Regions from separate parts of the Pectobacterium punjabense genome, predicted to be linked through region 1. Evidence: predicted binding sites of a transcription regulator. Region 1 holds the regulator's gene; each other region holds the start of a gene.
The links. Region 1 encodes PhoB, which activates phosphate uptake and scavenging genes when phosphate is short. Its sites were predicted from a motif close to CTGTCATAAAACTGNCNNAT; they were not measured.
Positions count from the first base shown of each region.

Region 2: the regulator PhoB is predicted to act here: its motif matches at 2,501-2,520, upstream of pstS (phosphate ABC transporter substrate-binding protein PstS).
Region 3: the regulator PhoB is predicted to act here: its motif matches at 2,069-2,088, upstream of glpT (glycerol-3-phosphate transporter).

Region 1 covers NZ_CP038498.1:1,267,852-1,272,023, reverse strand. Annotated here, with positions in the region: gene E2566_RS05655 (PstS family phosphate ABC transporter substrate-binding protein) at 1-380, opposite strand, end outside; gene phoR (phosphate regulon sensor histidine kinase PhoR) at 396-1,718, opposite strand; gene phoB (phosphate response regulator transcription factor PhoB) at 1,746-2,435, opposite strand; gene sbcD (exonuclease subunit SbcD) at 2,731-3,957, shown strand; gene E2566_RS05635 (AAA family ATPase) at 3,954-4,172, shown strand, end outside.
Region 2 covers NZ_CP038498.1:4,758,641-4,762,812, reverse strand. Annotated here, with positions in the region: gene pstA (phosphate ABC transporter permease PstA) at 1-219, opposite strand, end outside; gene pstC (phosphate ABC transporter permease PstC) at 219-1,178, opposite strand; gene pstS (phosphate ABC transporter substrate-binding protein PstS) at 1,341-2,378, opposite strand; gene E2566_RS21515 (MFS transporter) at 2,594-3,955, opposite strand; gene E2566_RS21510 (LysR family transcriptional regulator) at 4,070-4,172, shown strand, end outside.
Region 3 covers NZ_CP038498.1:4,401,056-4,405,227, forward strand. Annotated here, with positions in the region: gene glpB (glycerol-3-phosphate dehydrogenase subunit GlpB) at 1-206, opposite strand, end outside; gene glpA (anaerobic glycerol-3-phosphate dehydrogenase subunit A) at 196-1,866, opposite strand; gene glpT (glycerol-3-phosphate transporter) at 2,187-3,536, shown strand; gene glpQ (glycerophosphodiester phosphodiesterase) at 3,612-4,172, shown strand, end outside.

The DNA.
Region 1 (4,172 bases):
TTTAATCCAAGCAGAGGGTTATCCTGATTAACCAACACGACTAGCGCATCCATAGCCACAGGCACCGCCAGCGGTGGATAACCGTAGTGCTGAACAAACGCCTCAATTTCGCTAGCTTTCATCGCCCTGCTCATCGGCCCAAGCTGGGCTGCCCCCGACGCCAGAGACGTCGGCGCAGACGATGAGCCAGCAGCCTGAATCTGTAAATTCACGTTCGGATAATGCTGACTGAAATCCGCCGCCCAAAAGGCCATCAGGTTAGCCAGCGTATCCGACCCCGCACTGGAAAGATTACCCGCCAGCATCTGACGAGGCTGTGCGGAGCACAACGCGCTGAGCAGCAGTAAAAAAGCGCCCGCAATACGAGTGGCGGATGTCATAGATAGCGTTTTCCGTCAGGCTGAAGGTTTCACCGTATTTTCAGCCAGAGAGGCAGGGACAATCAACCGATTCGGCAACGTAAAGACAAAACGCGATCCCAGACCATCTTCACTCATGATCTCCAGACGGGAATCGTGGTGGCTAAGTGCGTGCTTAACAATCGCCAGCCCCAACCCGCTGCCGCCGGTTTGCCGCGAACGCGCCTTATCCACGCGATAAAAACGTTCAGTCAGGCGCGGCAAGTGCTCAGCCGCAATCCCCGGCCCGTTATCGCTGACCTGAAATTGCGCACCTTGTGGGATCTTCTGCCAGCAGACTTCGATACGCGTTCCTGCTGGCGTATGGTTGACCGCGTTATACACCAGATTGGATACCGCACTGCGCAGTTGTTCTTCATTACCAAACACGCGGAGGTTTTCATTTACACGAAAGACGATCTCATGACGCCCCTGACTCAGGGTCTGCGCTTCACGCTGTAATACGCGCAGTATTAACGGAATATCGACTTTTTCATTCAAATCAATCGCCGTCGCAGCCTCAATCCGCGACAAGGTCAGCAGTTGTTTGACCAGCCCGTCCATGCGTCGAGTCTGTTCCTGCATCGTATTCAACGCCTTCCCACGTAGCGCGGCATCCAGCGTTTCTTCCTGCATCATTTCCAGATAGCCTTGCAACACCGTCAGTGGCGTACGCAGTTCATGGCTAACATTGGCAAAAAAGTTACGTCTGGCACCTTCGAGTTGATGCATTTGCGTAATGTCACGCACTACCATCAGAAGTTGCCCTTCGGAATACGGCATCACGCGGAATTCAACATGGTGGGAATTATTCAACTGCAACGTGAGAGGACGACTAAAATCTTGCCCCTTCATGTAATTAGTGAATTCAGGATAGCGCAATAAGTTGAGGATATTCTGACCGTTATCCTCCGGCCAGCGGAAATTGAGTAGGTGCTGTGCCAGATGATTACACCAGAAAATCGTTCCCTCTTCGGTGGTGATCACTACGGCATCTGGCAATGATTCAGCGCCACTGCGAAACCGTTTGATCAAGAGCGCCAGTTCCCGGCGACGGCGTCGATTACGCAACTGCATCTGATAGAGCCCATAAAACAATGGCTCCCAGCTCCAGCGACCAGGCGGTGGCGTCATACTACGGTCAACCCACAGCCAATAAGAGAGTTTGAGCTGGTTATAAAAATTCCAGCAGAGTAAGCCTAATACGGCGACCAGCAGAAACCAGGGCAGATAGCCAAAAATCAGCCCCAGCAGTAAAGCGGGCAAACAAAAAAAAGCTAGCTCCAATGCCAGCCTTTTCCAGGATAAACGTTCTAGCACGTTAATATTTCTCCGGTTACGATTACCTCAGTAACGCGTTGAAAAACGGTAGCCCGTTCCCCGAACGGTTTGCACCATTTTGTCATGTCCGCTGGTTTCCAGCGCTTTACGCAGGCGACGAATATGGACGTCGACAGTACGATCCTCAACATAAACGTTAGTGCCCCAAACGTGATTCAGCAACTGTTCCCGGCTATAAACACGTTCAGGATGCGTCATAAAGAAATGCAGCAGTTTAAATTCTGTCGGCCCCATGTCTAACGCGTGCTCTTCGGTCGTCACGCGATGGGAAGAAGGGTCAAGGCTCAGGCCACGCATTTCAATCACTTCTTCCACCGCCATCGGTGAAATTCGGCGCATCACGGCTTTGATACGCGCCACTAATTCTTTGGGTGAAAACGGTTTGGTAATGTAATCATCCGCCCCCACTTCAAGCCCACGCACGCGGTCTTCTTCTTCGCCACGCGCGGTCAACATCATTACCGGAATATCACGCGTCAGCGCTTCGCGCTTCATATGCTTGATGAATTGCAGGCCCGAACCGCCTGGCAGCATCCAGTCCAATAACACCAGCTCTGGGAACGGCTCTGACAGTTGCGTTACCGCACTGTCATAATCTTCGGCTTCCACTGGTTGATAACCATTTTGTTCCAGTACAAAGCAGACCATTTCACGAATTGGTGCTTCATCTTCCACGACTAATATGCGTTTTGCCATTGTTAATCCTGTCGTTAATCATCGTCGCTGTTAGCAGGCGAAAGGCATTATGCGTCAGTTTTATGACAGATTTATGAAAAACATACGGCTCCTCATCGCATGGTGTTACAGCGCGTACATCTGATTTTTCGAGCTGCTTTCCAAACTCTTGATTCCACCGCGACAGCCGTCATTCCTGCTATATATAATCACGGCATTACGGTGACAGAGCACCATCGCGATGACACACCATGTCACATAATGAACAATGACAACGTCATCCAACGCCACACGGCATGAATATCGAGAGAGCACGATGCGCATTATCCACACCGCCGATTGGCATTTAGGGCAATATTTTTATACCAAAAGCCGCGCAACTGAGCATCAGGCTTTTCTGCACTGGCTTATCGCCCAAGTGGAACTGCACCACGTCGATGCCATTATAGTCGCAGGCGATATTTTTGATAACGGCTCGCCTCCTAGCTATGCGCGGGAAATGTACTATAGCTTCGTGGTGGAACTACAGCGCACGGGCTGCCAGCTTGTCATTCTCGGCGGCAACCACGATTCCGTCGCGATGTTAAATGAATCCCGTGGTTTACTGGCCTGCCTGAATACGCGGGTCATCGCCTGCGCCAGCGACGAGCCCGCCCAACAGGTGCTCCTGCTGGAAAACCGTCAGCGGCAGCCCGGCGCCCTGCTCTGTGCCATTCCTTTTTTACGTCCGCGTGATGTGCTAACCAGCAAAGCCGGACAATCCGGTGATGAAAAACAGCTCGCGCTACAGGAAGCCATTACCGCGCACTACCAACAGTGTTACCAATTGGCTTGCCAAAAGCGAGACGAGCTTGGCCTGCCGTTACCAATTATTGCAACCGGGCATCTGACGACGATTGGTGCAAGCGCCTCGGAATCCGTGCGCGATATCTACATTGGTACGCTCGATGCCTTCCCTGCTCAGGCTTTTCCCCCTGCGGATTATATCGCCCTCGGGCATATTCACCGCCCGCAGCGCGTGACCCAAAGTGAGCACATTCGCTACAGCGGTTCACCTATCCCGCTGAGTTTTGATGAGCTCGGCAGTGAGAAGTCCGTTTGTCTGGTCAGCTTCATACCCGATGCGCCACCGCAAATAGATCTACTTCCCATTCCCGTAACCCAGCCGATGCAGCTGATTAAAGGCAGCCTGAGTGATATTGAACAACAGCTGTCCGCCTTCCAGACCTATCAGGGCGATAAACCCGTGTGGCTGGATATTGAACTCAGTACGCAGGATTATCTGAGCGACATGCAAAAGCGTGTTCAGGCGATGACCGAAAATCTGCCCGTTGAGGTACTTCTGCTGCGCCGCACGCGCGAACAGCGTTTGCAGGCGATGATCCGACAGGACAAGGAAACGCTAAACGAATTGAGCGTGCATGACGTTTTTGAACGTCGTCTGGCCACGGAGACTGAAATGGAAGAGAGCCGACAACAGCGTGTGCGCTCGCTGTTTACTCAGGTTATTGATGAATTGGAAAATAGCGAGCCTGCCAAATGAAAATCCTCAGTCTGCGTTTAAAGAATCTCAACGCGCTGAAAGGCGAATGGAAGATCGACTTCACTCAAGAGCCGTTTTCCAGCAACGGCTTGTTTGCCATTACCGGCCCAACAGGGGCAGGAAAAACCACGCTGCTGGATGCCATTTGTCTGGCGCTGTATCACGAAACACCACGGTTGGGTCAGCTTTCCGCTACTAATAACGATCTGATGACT
Region 2 (4,172 bases), 1.3 Mb from region 1:
ATTAGGCGGCGGTGTCATCTCGGTAAACAATGCCAAAGACATGCCATCGATGCCTCGAGTCACCGTCGAGAACAGTATCCAAATCAGCCAAAACAGGCCAAAAGCCATCGTGGACATGGATAAGAACAGCGCAATGCGGTTTTTCTGGCGACGCCAGGCCTGCATTTTACGTCGCGAGCGTGCCAGTGCGGCTTCTTGCTCTATGCCTAATGTCGCCATTAGCGCGCCCCCTCATTTTTTGCCAGACGCATCACCATCAGCTTTGAACACGCCAGAACAATAAAGGTAATAACAAACAGGATCAGACCCAGCTCCATCAGCGCCGCTGTGTGCACGCCGGATTCGGCTTCGGCGAATTCATTCGCCAACGCAGAGGTAATACTGTTGCCCGGCATATACAGCGACGCGCTGTCGAGCTGGTAAGTGTTCCCAATGATAAAGGTAACGGCCATGGTTTCCCCCAAGGCGCGCCCCAATCCCAACATCACCCCGCCGATGACACCATTCTTGGTGTAAGGCAGCACAATGCGCCAGATCACTTCCCACGTCGTACAGCCGATGCCGTAGGCGGACTCTTTCATCATGACTGGCGTTTGCTCAAACACGTCACGCATGACCGCTGCAATATAAGGGATAATCATGATGGCCAAAATAACGCCAGCTGCCAGAATACCAATCCCGAACGCCGGGCCAGAGAACAGTGAACCAACAATAGGGATACCGGACAGGACGTTGCCTACTGGCTGCTGGAAATATTTGGCAAATAGCGGAGCAAAGATAAACAGCCCCCACATGCCGTAAACAATACTTGGTATGGCCGCCAGCAATTCAATCGCCACGCCAAGCGGGCGTTTCAACCAAGCTGGTGCCAGCTCTGTCAGAAATAACGCAATCCCGAAGCTAATCGGAATCGCAATAATCAGTGCGATCAGTGAGGTTACGACGGTACCGTAAATAGGAACCAGTGCACCAAACTGCTCTGCGGGCGCATCCCACTCTTTCGTCCACAAGAAGGCAAAACCGAACTTCTCGATGCTAGGCCAGGACGCCACAATCAGGGAAACAATGATGCCTCCCAACAGCAGGAGCGTGACCAGCGCCGCCAGTTTTACCAGCGTGCTGAAGAGGATATCGCCATATTTTCCCGGGGCTTTGATAGTTGGCTTGTACTCCGCCATACGTCTCTCTTCTCGTTTTAACTGCATTTAATAAGCTATTGAAGGCAGAGAGGTTGCTATCACCTCTCCGCCTCGATACGACGTGTTATTCCACTACCGTATTTCCAGCACCTGACAACCTCATCACGCTCTGGTTATCAACACGACTGGTCGATACAATAATTAATACAGTGCTTTACCGCTGCTGTCTTTTACCTGGGTTTTCCAGGCAGCACGGATTTGCTCAACCACTTCTTTCGGCAGTGTGGCGTAGTCCAGCGCTTCGGCTTGCTCGCCGCCTTTCTTGAACGCCCAGTCGAAGAATTTCAACACTTCAGCGCCCTGCTCAGGTTTATCCTGCTTGGTGTGAACCAGGATGAAGGTGGTTGAGGTGATCGGCCATGCATCAGCGCCTTTCTGGTTCGTCAGATCCTGAGCGAAAGACTTGCTCCAGTCGATCTCTTTAGCCGCATTGCTGAAGCTGGTGCCAGTTGGGCTAACCGCTTTGCCATCGGCAGAAATCAGTTTGGTGTAAGCCAGGTTGTTCTGCTTGGCATACGCGTATTCTACGTAACCAATAGAACCAGGCAGACGCTGTACGAACGCTGCGATACCATCGTTACCTTTACCGCCCAGACCGGTCGGCCAGTTCACAGTAGAACCCGCACCAATCTTCTCTTTCCACTCTGGATTCACTTTCGCCAGATAGCTGGTGAACACGAAAGACGTACCAGAACCATCAGCGCGACGAACGACAGCGATATCCTGATCCGGCAGCTTGGCATTCGGGTTCAGTTTGGTAATTGCCGGGTCGTTCCATTTTTTGATGTTGCCCAGGTAGATATCACCCAGTGTTTTACCGTCCAGCGTCAATTCGCCAGATTTGATACCAGGAACGTTCACTGCCAGTACCACGCCACCGATAACGGTTGGGAACTGGAATAAACCATCCTGTGCTAATTTGTCGTCAGCCAGAGGCGCGTCAGAGGCACCGAAATCTACCGTTTTAGCGATAATTTGTTTTACACCACCAGAAGAACCGATGCCTTGATAGTTAACTTTATTACCGGTTTCTTTTTGATAGGAATCAGCCCATTTGGCATAAACAGGCGCAGGGAATGTCGCACCGGCACCGGTGAGGTTAGCAGCAAAAGCAGAAAATGCCGTCAGAGAAAAGGTTGCCGCAACAACACTGGCAAGAGTGGTACGCATCAGTTTCATAATCCCTCCTGTGGGATACTCGACGTGTCGACGTAGAGCCGTTATCAAATCAGAGTTATCAAATCAGAGTGTAGTTCGCAGGAGGAAAAATAGGACAATTTAGTGACAGTAAAATGTACGCAATGTGACAGTTTTATGACAAGCAAGAAAATCGCTTGGCAGCATAGGGTATAGGAGGTGGCGCCAGCTGCCGTAGCGCCAAATTTAGGGGGATCTCAGAGACGTTTATCACGGTAACTGGCGATGAGACATCCCAATAATGACAGGAAGCACAGTAATAACATCGCCGTCTGATAACCCTGTTCCGTACGATGATAGAGTTGTGTGACAAACGCCAATCCTACCGCACCGCCCAAATTATGCAACGTCCAGGAAATACCGATGGCAACCCCCTGCTGTTCAGCATGTACAGCCTTGAGCGCGGCCAGAACAGAGGGACCTAAGATGCATCCCCAGCCCACGCCCATTAAGGTAAAAGCCACTATCATGGTGCCTAACGCACTCTCACGATCGAGCATGCTTTGTAAACCCGCAGACAGCCCGAGCATAAGAAAGCCAGCCATCAGTATCCATCGAGGGCCGATGCGGTCCGCCAAACGCCCCACCCACGGCGAAATTAACGCCATCGCGGCCGTTGTAGGCAATAGCAACAGGCCAATCACAGCATCACGATAATGATGCGTCGCATGAAGATGAATCGGCATGAGAAAAAAAGCGCCGCAGTAGAAAAAAGCCAGTAGCGATGTCAGTACACAGATTCGGAGAAAAGCAGGCTGCCGTAATAAATCGATATCGATCAGAGGGAAAGGCTCTCGCCGCTCAACCCGAATTAGTCCCCCTAGCGCCACCAGCGCCAGTAAAAAACAGGCTAACGATGGCAGGCTCAACCATCCCCAGCGATCGCCTTGATTGATAACCAACAGTGCACTGGCAACGGAAAGGATAAAAAAGAGTAACCCTTTACCATCCAAAGGCGGCGCTTGCGCTACGCGAGATTCCCGCACCTGACCGAGACAAAAAACAAAACTCACTGCGATCAGCGGAACATTAAGCAAGAACACCCACCTCCAGCCCAGAACATCCACCAGAAGACCACCAGCCACGGGGCCAATAGCCAATCCCAACCCATTGACGGCAAACAAGATACCTAACACGCGCCCGTGGTGCTGAGCTGGATAAATATCAACCAAAATAACCGTTGTTGCAGTATATAAAACGGCGCAAGATGCCCCCTGCAAAAAACGCCACCCAATCAGTTCATTCACACTGCCCGACAGACCCGCTCCCAACGATGCCACGCCAAACACCGCCATACCAATATAGAGTACACGCCGACGACCCGCGCGATCGGCTACCCTTCCAACGATGACCATGCTGGTACACAGCGCCATAATGAATATTCCCATCACCCACTGCACATGAGCGATACCGGCACCAAACTGCTGTTGAATGGCCGGAATGGCGGTATTCACAATCGTAAAATCAATACAGCCAAGAAAACTCGCAATACAAATGCCCGTCAAAGCTCGCCACTGATGGGCAATAACCGTCTGTGGCGAGGGAACACTCGCGTTCATGGCCAATTCCTCTGAAACGTCTGAAAGAGAAAAAGTCTACCTTGCGATAGCCTTCTCCATTCAGGGCATATTTTCGCTTAATATGGGAAAAATTATCGCCAATAGAGAACAGACATGATTTCAAGTGAGCGGTTAAACAACATACGGGCGTTTGTGCAGGCCGTTCAGGCTGGGGGATTCGGCCGAGCCGCAGATCAACTCGGGCTTTCCCGCTCCA
Region 3 (4,172 bases), 1.7 Mb from region 1:
CTCGCTAGCGCACCCAGTGCCTCAAGCGGCTGGCTAACGGGCTGCCCGTCAGGAAGATGGGAAAGTAAATCCAGCGCACCGGAAGAAAAATGCAGCGCATTCTGCCCAGCGCTAACAATTGCGCAGCGTTTTCCCTGCTCCGCCAGGCGAATGCCGCAGGTCAGCCCCGCCAACCCGCCGCCGATAATCACAACGTCATAGCGCATGACGATCCTCCTGACTGTCGCTGGCCGTCAGGCCGCACAGTCCCTGATAAATCCAACTGGTAAACTCGCTTTCGCGTAGCGCATTGCCCCATGCGACGGGGCGAATGCCTTTCCAACGTTCGTTCAAAAACTGGCTGAGCTGCGTAAGCGACTGCTCTGGCGTCGCGGTTCCCAGGCGGCATAACAAACCTGCCGCGCGACAGGCGCACAGCTCACCCTGACAGGTGCCCATGCCAACACGAGTACGCCGACGCAAATCAATCAAGTTATTCACCTGCAACGATTCCACGGCGTAGCGCACTTCCCCTGCCGTCACGGCTTCACATTCACACACCAGACTGCGATCCAAACGTTCACCGGACAGCATTCGCCCGGCACGCTCACCGTGGCGATAGATCGCCGAACCGCGCAGTGGCGCAGAGAGCGGTTTTGCCGCAGGGTAAGCTGACAGGGCGTGGGGGGCTGTTCTCACCTCTTCCAGCGATTCTGAGCCGGGCAGCGGCGTCTGCGCCGTCGAACACGCGACGTCATGACCCAGCTTTTTACAGATAGCGTCCGTCACCCATTCAGCCATCAGGCGATAGGTCATCAGTTTGCCGCCGGTGATAGTAATAAACCCTTCCAGCCCGTCACGGCTGGCATGGTCAAGCAGCACAATGCCGCGGCTCACGCTACGCCCGCTAGGGTCACTATCGTTGGCAACCAGCGGGCGCACGCCTGCATAGGCGCGTAGAATTCTCGTGCTTGCCAGCGACGGCGCCAACATCGAGCCTTCCCGCATCAGCGTTTCCACCTCGGCAGGCGTCACCAGCATATTGTCGATCTGATCGTAGTCGATGTGGGTTGAGGTGGTGCCAATCAGCGAAATGGTATCGCCCGGCACCAGAATGTCGGCATCCGCCGGTTTACGGCAGCGGTTGATCACCATGTTGTTGATACGGTGTCCAAGAATCAACAGCGCGCCTTTTGCCGGGAACATGCGCACACGCAGATCGGCATATTCCGCAATCTGTTGTCCCCAAATACCGCCAGCATTAACCACCACCTGCGCATAGATTTCTGTTTCTACACCTTTTTTGTGGTCGAAAACGCGCACACCGGTAATGCGATCGCCCTGACGAATCAGCCCGATAACTTCATGATAGGTTAGGACTTCCGCGCCATGCTCGCAGGCATCAATCATGTTGGCCGCCGTCAGGCGAAAAGGATCGACAGAGCCATCTGGCACGCGAACCGCGCCAATCAATGTAGGGTTTGCCGCCGGCTCAAGCCTAAGCGCTTCCTGCGGGTCTATCGCCTGTGCGCGAATCCCCGCCTGCTGGCAAGCGGTAATGAATTGCGTCTGCCAGCCGAGGTCATCTTCCGGCAAGGTGATAAACAGGCCATCGGTAGGTTCAATGCAATGGCGAGCGATCCGCCGGAGAATCTGGTTCTCTTCAATACATTCGCGGGCAGATTCGCCATCGGTTACCGCATAGCGGGCACCGCTGTGTAATAAACCATGATTACGCCCGGTCGCACCGGTCGCAATATCATAGCGTTCAAGCAACAGGCAGCGCAGTCCACGCAGGGCACAATCCCGTGCCGTACCCGCCCCCGTCGCACCACCGCCGATGACAACCACGTCAGTTTCACGCCAGTTCCCAGTGTTTTGCATCATATTCTCGCTCCAGGCGGAGGATATAGAGGGTATATATGTTGCTATTGGGACACAAAAAGGAGGGTTAATGTTTGATAAAGAGCAAAAACGAACACTAAACGAAAATAAATGAGAGTTTAAAAACGATAAGTGTGATTTACATCACTAAAACCACACTGTGTAATTTTCCGATTCTGTTAACATGAGCGCAAAAATCGTCACAGTTTCATAAAAGTGTAACATTAGCGTCATGAATCACACTCATTTGCACGCTATCCCCTTACAATAACGTTCGTAATAGAACAAAAAAGCTATCGTTTTTTTTCGCATTGGAGATATCTATGCTGAGTATTTTTAGGCCCGCAGCCCACCAGCCACGCGTGTCGCAGGATCGTGTCGATCCCCTCTATCGCCGCCTACGCTGGCAGATTTTCATGGGGATCTTTTTTGGCTACGCCGCCTACTATCTGGTACGTAAAAATTTCACCCTGGCCATGCCTTACCTGATTGAGCAGGGTTTCTCGCGCGGCGATCTTGGCTTTGCGTTGTCCGGTATCTCCATCGCCTACGGCTTTTCCAAATTCATCATGGGTTCGGTATCTGACCGTTCCAACCCACGGGTTTTCCTGCCTGCCGGTCTGATTCTGGCGGCCGCCGTGATGCTGTTCATGGGCTTCGTGCCGTGGGCAACATCAAGCATCGCGGTTATGTTCGTCCTTCTGTTCCTGTGCGGCTGGTTCCAGGGAATGGGCTGGCCACCGTGCGGGCGCACCATGGTTCACTGGTGGTCGCAGAAAGAACGTGGCGGCATTGTGTCAGTATGGAACTGTGCTCATAACGTCGGCGGCGGGCTTCCACCTCTGCTGTTCCTGCTGGGTATGGCCTGGTTTAACGACTGGAAAGCCGCACTCTACATGCCAGCCTTCGCCGCGATTCTGGTTGCACTCATCGCATTTGCCTTAATGCGTGATACCCCGCAATCCTGTGGTCTACCACCAGTCGAAGAGTACAAAAACGACTATCCGGTTGATTACAATGAAAAAGATGAAGAGGAACTGACGGCTAAGCAGATTTTCATGCAGTACGTTTTCCCGAACAAACTGCTGTGGTACATCGCTATTGCCAACGTCTTCGTTTACCTGCTGCGTTACGGCATCCTCGACTGGTCACCAACTTACCTGAAGGAAGTGAAGCACTTCGCGCTGGATAAATCCTCTTGGGCTTACTTCCTGTACGAATACGCGGGTATTCCGGGCACGCTACTGTGCGGCTGGATGTCTGATAAGGTCTTCAAAGGCAACCGTGGTGCAACGGGCGTGTTCTTTATGGCACTCGTCACGATAGCGACCATCGTTTACTGGATGAACCCAGCCGGTAATCCGGGTGTGGACATGGCGTGTATGATCATCATCGGCTTCCTGATTTACGGACCGGTTATGCTGATTGGCCTGCACGCGCTGGAATTGGCACCGAAGAAAGCAGCCGGCACCGCAGCGGGTTTCACTGGCCTGTTTGGCTACCTCGGTGGCTCCGTTGCCGCCAGCGCCATCGTTGGCTATACCGTTGACTTCTTCGGTTGGGACGGCGGCTTTATGGTGATGATCGGCGGCAGCATTATGGCGGTACTTCTGCTAATTGTTGTTATGCTGAATGAGAAAAAGCATAAAGCCGAGTTAGCCAACCGCGCTTAACCCGCTCTTGTAAGCATCCCTCTGGCGGCGTCCTGATGACGCCGCCTTTCTCTCAACAGAAAGAGGTTTGATCGCATGAACGTTACCGTAACATCCCTACTCTCCGCCCTCGCGCTCTCCGTTTCCTTTAGTGCTGTTAGTCACGCTGGCACTTCCGCTTCATCAACCGATAAAATCGTCATTGCCCATCGTGGTGCCAGCGGCTATTTACCTGAGCATACGCTTCCGGCGAAAGCGATGGCCTACGCGCAGGGTGCCGATTATCTGGAGCAGGATCTGGTGCTCACCAAAGATAACGCGCTCATTGTCCTGCATGACCATTATCTGGATCGCGTTACCGATGTGGCAGAACGTTTTCCGCAACGCGCCCGTAACGATGGACGCTTTTACGCTATCGACTTCACTCTACAAGAGATCAGGTCGCTGAAATTCACCGAAGGATTCGACATCAAAGACGGCAAGCAGGTACAGAGCTACCCGAACCGCTTTCCGATGTGGAAATCCGATTTCCGTATTCATACCTTTCAGGAAGAAATTGAATTCATTCAGGGTCTGAATCACTCAACTGGCAAGAACATCGGCCTCTACCCCGAAATCAAAGCGCCATGGTTTCACCATCAGGAAGGGAAAGACATT